Linked DNA regions of Telluria mixta. The protein of the gene in region 2 binds, or shares a complex with, the protein of the main gene of each other region. Links are inferred from orthologs where the notes say so. Each region holds a gene or a part of one and is shown on either strand. Other genes may lie near its edges. The genes, in order: P0M04_RS14925 and P0M04_RS26960.

Region 1 (3,402 bases), 2.8 Mb from region 2 along the record:
AACAGCTTCTCGCGCGAGCTGTCGTTGGGGACGGGGTGCATCGCGTGGATGCCGGCGAAATCCGGCTCCAGTTGCATCAGGTCGTAGAAACGGTCGACCAGTTCGCGCAGGCGGGTTTCGCCGCCGATGATTTCGTAGAGGCTGCGAGTCTCTTCCTGCGCGTCCTGGGACTCTTGGGGTGCGTTGGTATCGGACATCTATCCATGATAGCGCAACGCACGCACCACGGGTAAATCAAGCTTCCCGCAACGTCTGCAACGGCGGCTGCCGCAACACATTGCGCAGTCCGAGCCAGCCGCCGACGAGCGCGCACACCGCGCCCACGACCAGTCCCGCGATCCACACGGTCGGATCGAACGTCCACGGGAACTTGAACTGGTAGTTGGCCAACGCCCAGCCCAGCGCCGCCGCGCCCGATGCCGCCAGCAACCCGGACAGGCCGCCGACCAGCATGAACTCGATACGCTGCGCCTGCGCCAGCTGGCCGCGCGTGGCGCCCAGCGCGCGCAGCAGGCCCGCTTCGCGCGTGCGCTCGGCCTGGGATCCCATCAGTGCCGCGTACAGGACCAGCACGCCCGAGGCCAGCGTAAACATGAACAGGAATTCCACCGCCACGACGACCTGGTCCAGCACTTCCTGCACCTGGCGGATGATGCCGCTGACATCGATGACGGTGAGATTCGGCCACGCGCGCGTCAGCGTGTTGGCCAGGCCGATGCCGCGCGCGGCCAGGTGGAACGCGGTCATGTACGTCGTCGGCGCATCCTTCATTGCGGCCGGGTTGATGATGACGAAGAAGTTCGCCCGCATCGAGCCCCATTCCAGCTTGCGCAGGCTCGTGATCTTCGCCTCGACGATCTGGCCGCCCATGTCGAAGCGCATCGTATCGCCCAGTTTCAGGCGCAGCGTGTTCGCGAGGCCCTGCTCGACCGAGGCCTCGGCGACGCCCGGCGCGTCGCGGTACCAGCGGCCCGCCACGATCTCGTTCGTCGTCGGCAGGTCGCGCGTCGAGGACAGGTTGAATTCGCGCTCGGCGAGGCCTTTCGCGCGCTCGTCCGTGTACGTGGTCGCGGTGACCGCGTTGCCGTTCACGGCGACGAGGCGGCCGCGGATCATCGGGTACAAGGTCGGGGCGGGCACGCCGGCCGCGCGGATCGCGCCGGCGACGCCGTCGCGCTGGTCGGGCTGGATGTTGATGATGAAGCGGTTCGGCGCATCCGGCGGCGTGGCGAGGCGCCAGGCGGCCATCAGGTCGCCGCGCACGACGGTCAGCACGAGCAGCGCCATCAGGCCCAGCGACAGCGACACGATCTGTACGACCGTCGCGCCCGGACGCCGCTGCAGCGACGTGATGGCGAAGCGCCACGCCTGGTGGCGGAACACGCCGCGCAGACGGCGCAAAGACAGCAGCGCAAGCCAGCCGACGAGCGCGAACAGGGCGAACGCGCCGACGAAGCCGCCGGCGGTGAGCAGCGCGAGCTGCAGGTCGCCGGCCTGCCACAGCAGCAGCCCGACGAAGACGGCCGCGCCGAAGCCGTACGTGACCAGCGCGAGCGGCTTCGGCGCCGCCTGTTCGCGTCGGATCACGCGGTTGTGCGGCACGTTGCGCAGCTGGAGCACGGGCGGCAGCGCGAAGCCCACGAGCAGCAGCATGCCGGTGGCGATGCCCTGCAGCGCGGGCAGCAGCGACACGGGCGGCAGCTCGGTGGGAATCAGACCCTTGACCATCTCGAGCAGCACGAAGTGGGCGCCGAAGCCGACCAGCACGCCGAGCACGCTGCCCGCGAGTCCGACGATGACGAATTCGATGAGGAACAGCGCCCCGACCTCGTTCTGCGTCATGCCGAGGCAGCGCAGCATCGCGCAGGCATCGAGGTGGCGCTGCATGAAGCGGCGCGCGGCCATCGCGACGGCCACCGCGGCCAGCATCGCAGACAGCAACCCGACGAGCGACAGGAAGCGCTCGGCGCGGTCGATCGTCGAGCGCATCTCGGGGCGGCCGTTTTCCAGCGTCTCGATGCGCACGCCGCGCACGTTGTCCGCCGCGATCCTGCCGCGCAGCCAGCGCTCGTAATCGGCGATCGCCGCCTGGTCGTTGGGCGACTTCGCCGCCACCTGCATGCGGTATGTGACGCGCGCATAGTTGTCGACGAGGCCAGTGGCTTTCAGGTCGCCGAGCGCCAGCATCACGCGCGGCGCGAAGTTGGCGAACGATGCGCCGCGGTCCGGCTCCGACGCGATCAGGCGGGAAATCTTGAAACTCTTGTCGCCGAGCTGGATCGTCGAGCCGACCTTCACCCGCAGCGGCGGCAGCAGATTGACGTCGACCCAGACCGTGCCCGGCGCGGGCGTGTCGTGCGTGATGTCGCCGAGGGCCTCGCTCGCATCGATCGTGCTCGTCGTCACGCGCATGGCGCCGCGCAGCGGATAGTTGGTCGACACGGCCTTCACGGACGCCAGCAGCGCCTGCGACTCGTCACCCTGCCCTGCCTGCGCCATGCTGGGAAACGTCACGGTATCCGCCAGCACCAGGCCGCGCCGCGCCGCTTCATCGCGCCAGGCTTGGGAGAGCGGCTGGTCGGCGTTCACGAGCAGGTCGGCGCCGAGCAGCTGGCGTGCGTCGCGGTTCAATCCCGCGCGCATGCGGTCGACAAAGAAGCCGACGGCCGCCAGCGCCGACACCGCGACCACCAGCGCCACCAGCAGGAACCGCAGTTCGCCGGCACGCCAGTCGCGTGCGGTCATGCGCAGGGATTGGATCAGCATGGCGGTCACGCGGCCTGTGCGGCGTCGAAGAAGGCGTCGACTTCGGCCAGCCAGGCACGCTTGCGCTCGGGCTCGAGGAACGCGGCGGCGAAGCTGTTCTTCGCCAGCCGGCGCGCATGGCTGGCGTCGAGCGGCAGCGCGTCGAACGCGGCCAGGTAGTTGTCGTTGATGTAGCCGCCGAAATAGGCCGGATCGTCCGAATTCACGGTGGCCGCGAGGCCTTCGTCGAGCAGGCGGCGCAGGTTGCTGTCGCCCATCACGTCGAACACGCGCAGCTTGATGTTCGACAGCGGGCACACGGTCAGCGCCATCTGTTCGCGCACCAGACGCGCCGTCAGTTCGGCATCCTCGAGGCAGCGCACGCCGTGGTCGATGCGCTCCACGTTCAGCACGTCGAGCGCGCTCTCGATATAGGCCGGCGGGCCCTCTTCGCCGGCGTGCGCGACGAGGTGCAGGCCCAGGTTGCGGGCACGCTCGAACACGCGCGCGAATTTTTCCGGCGGGTGGCCGACCTCGGACGAGTCGAGGCCCACGCCGATGATCTTGTCGCGGAACGGCAGCGCCTCTTCCAGCGTCGCGATGGCCTCTTCCTCGGACAGGTGGCGCAGGAAGCACATGATGAGCGTGGCGCTGATC
Region 2 (3,232 bases):
TAGGGGACGACCTGCAGCCACTTGCACTCTTCGTCGGTGAGGCCGAAGATGTCGCCGAGGATGGCGGCCTGTTCGACCGAGGCGGTCATCTGTCCCAGGCACAGCGCGGTCGTCCATTCCTTGGATTGGCCGACCTTGCCGGCCACGTCTTCCCACCTGATGCCTTTCGCTACCTTGGCGCCGATGATTTTTTCGGTGACGTCCATGCGGTTCATCGTGGTCCTTTCGTCTACGGGTTGAGGAAAGGACGACGATGCAAAAGGCGTGCCTGTCCTACCCGTGGAGATGCCGCGCGGCCGCGACGAAGTCGTCCTTCGAGATGCCCGGCAAGGCCAGCGTCTCCGCCTTCGGGTACTGCACGAAATTCCGGTCGATCGAGCGCAGGTACGCGGGATCGTAGTGCTCCACGAGCAGCTGGTCCACGAGCTCCGGCATACGCCCCGTATTGGCCATCTCCTGCCACGTTTCGATGCGCGCGCGACCATGCAATTGCACCAGATGGTCCAGCTGCGCATTCAGCGCGGAAGGGTCGGCGCAGAAGTGGTGATAGTCTTCCATCAGCAGCTGCACGCGCAGCGGACGGCCCAGCTGCAGCGCGATGCAGGGCGAGGCGCGCATGCGCTCCATGACCGCTTCCGGCACGCGCAGGTTGCCCACCTTCTTGCTCTCCGATTCCACGAACACGGGTTTCGACGGATCGAAGCGGCGCAGCTTGTCCCAGATGCGCGTCTCGAACATCTTCTGGCTCGGCTGCGGTTCGCCCGGCAGGTGGCCGAGGACGGAGCCGCGATGCGCGGCGAGGCGTTCCAGGTCGAGCACCTGTGCGCCGATGGATTCGAGGGTCTCGAGCAGCCGGCTCTTGCCGCTGCCCGTCGTGCCGCAGATCACGCGGAAATCCAGCAGGGGCGGGTTTTCCAGCGCGGCCGCGACATAGGCGCGATACGCTTTATAGCCGCCGTCGAGCTGCACGACGGGCCAGCCGATCTTGGCGAAGATGAGCGCCATCGAGCCGCTGCGGTTGCCGCCGCGCCAGCAGTACACGAGCGGCTTCCAGTCCTTCGGTTTGTCGGCGAACAGCGTTTCGATGTAGCGCGCGATGTTCTGCGCGACGAGCGGGGCGCCGATCTTCTTCGCTTCGAACGCGCCGACCTGCTTGTACGTGGTGCCGACGAGGACGCGCTGCGCGTCGTCCAGGGTCGGGCAGTTGATGGCGCCCGGGATGCGGTCGAGCGCGAACTCGGACTCGCTGCGCGCGTCGATGATGGTGTCGAACTGGTCGAGCATGGGCAGGACGTCGTCGACGCCGAGGACAGCGGGGTATTTCATTATCGTTTGACGAGAGGCGCGAATTGCGGCCAGATATTGTTGAGGATGGTCGGATGGGCCGTCGCGAGCGGATGCAGGCGGTCGGCCTGGAAGTTTGTCGTCTCCTGGGCGACGCCGTCCAGCATGAACGGCACCAGCGGGACTTTATAGGCGGCCGCCAGATCCTTGTACATGCCGGCGAAGCGTTCCGTGTACGCGCGGCCGTAGTTGGGCGGCATGCGCATGCCGACGAGCAGGACCTTCGCCTTGTTCTGCTGCGACAACTGGATCATCGTGCGCAAATTGTCCGCGGCGGCCGTCACGGGCAGGCCGCGCAGGCCGTCGTTCGCGCCCAGTTCCAGCACGACGACGTCCGGTTTGTGCTGTTGCAGCAGCGCGGGCAGGCGCGTGCGGCCGCCGCTCGTCGTCTCGCCGCTGATGCTGGCGTTGACGATGCGGGCGTCGACCTGTTCACGCTTGAGGCGCTGCTCCAGCAGGGCGACCCAGCCGGTGCCGCGCGCGAGGCCGTATTCGGCCGACAGGCTGTCGCCCACCACGAGCACGGTTTTTGGGGCAGAATAGGCGCTCCCCGCCGCGGTCATTCCAAGAACCGCGACGGCAGCTATCGTCCATTTCCTGAGTAAAGCAAGCATGCGTGATATTCCCGAGACGTCAAAAGGCAGTGCAGGTGTGAACGGAACGGCCAGGCCGGCGATCGAGGTTCGCGGCCTGTCGAAGCGCGTGGCGGATGCCAGCGGCGAGCTCACCATCCTGCACGAGGTGGATTTTACCGTGCAACCGGCCGAGACGCTCGCCCTCGTCGGCGCCTCCGGCTCCGGCAAGTCCACATTGCTCGGCCTGCTGGCCGGTCTCGACACGCCATCGTCGGGCCAGGTCCTGCTCGACGGTACGGACATCTTCGCCCTCGACGAGGACGGACGCGCCGCGTTTCGCAAGGCAAAGCTGGGCTTCGTGTTCCAGTCGTTCCAGCTGCTCGCGCACCTGAATGCCGTGGAAAACGTGATGCTGCCGCTGGAACTGCGGGGCGATGCCGATGCGCGCGCGAAAGCCGAGGCGATGCTGGGCCGCGTGGGCCTGTCCAGCCGCCTGCGCCATTATCCGAAGTACCTGTCGGGCGGCGAGCAGCAGCGTGTCGCGCTGGCCCGCGCCTTCGTCACCGAACCGCCGCTGCTGTTCGCCGACGAGCCCACGGGCAGCCTCGATGCCGCCACCGGCGAAGCCGTCATCCAGCTGATGTTCGAGCTGAATCGCGAGCGCGGATCGACCCTGGTCCTCGTCACCCACGACCCCGCCATGGCCGCGCGCTGCGGCCGCACGCTCACGATCGCCGCGGGCCGCCTGGCCGTCTGAGCGGAGTTTTCAAGCGCCTACGCCAACGCGGCGTCGGCGACGAGCGCATTCAGTTCGGCGCGGATCGCCTTCGGCAGCTCGCCCGCCGTGAGCCCGATCGGGCCGACGCCGCCCGCCACCAGCCGGTCGGCCGCCGCGCCGTGCAGCCACGTCGCGGCCAGCGCCGCTTCCCACGCGGGCCAGCCCTGGCCCAGCAGGGTGCCCACGAGGCCCGCCAGTACGTCGCCCGTGCCGCCCGTGGCGAGGCCCGGATTGCCCGTCGCATTCAGCGCCACATAGCCGTCCGGCCGCGCGATGACGCTGCCGGCACCCTTCAGCACGACGACGGCGTCCAGCCGCTGCGCCAGTTCGCGCGCATTCTCCAGCCGGTCGGCCTGCACGATCGCGGCCGTGACGCCCAGCAGCCGCGCGGCTTCGAGCGGATGCGGCGTGACGACGACGCCGCCGTCGTGCGCGGCCAGGCGTGCCGCCAGGTCGGGGCTGGCCGCGCACAGGTTCAGCGCGTCCGCATCGACCACGAGGGGCCCCGTCCCGTCGATCACCCTGGACAGCAGGT

The links.
Region 1: the proteins of P0M04_RS26960 (region 2) and P0M04_RS14925 are in contact, whole or in part, in a cryo-EM structure (PDB 9GE8), measured with the Escherichia coli proteins. The link is inferred for Telluria mixta from one-to-one orthologs.

What each region holds. Positions count from the first base shown.
Region 1 is NZ_CP119520.1:3,354,701-3,358,102, reverse strand. The notes cover bases 1-3,088. They hold P0M04_RS14925 (ABC transporter permease), read right to left. Parts: upstream 2,767-3,088; coding sequence 235-2,766; downstream 1-234. Other genes in these bases: P0M04_RS14920 (adenosine deaminase), read right to left, coding at 2,772-3,088; P0M04_RS14930 (group II truncated hemoglobin), read right to left, coding at 1-197. Also shown: more of P0M04_RS14920, read right to left, coding at 3,089-3,402.
Region 2 is NZ_CP119520.1:6,116,131-6,119,362, reverse strand. The notes cover bases 143-3,060. They hold P0M04_RS26960 (arylesterase), read right to left. Parts: upstream 1,959-3,060; coding sequence 1,326-1,958; downstream 143-1,325. Other genes in these bases: P0M04_RS26950 (NAD(P)H-hydrate dehydratase), read right to left, coding at 2,694-3,060; P0M04_RS26955 (ABC transporter ATP-binding protein), read left to right, coding at 1,957-2,676; mnmH (tRNA 2-selenouridine(34) synthase MnmH), read right to left, coding at 274-1,326; cynS (cyanase), read right to left, coding at 143-215. Also shown: more of cynS, read right to left, coding at 1-142; more of P0M04_RS26950, read right to left, coding at 3,061-3,232. UniProt on the Escherichia coli protein: TesA is a multifunctional esterase that can act as a thioesterase, lysophospholipase and protease.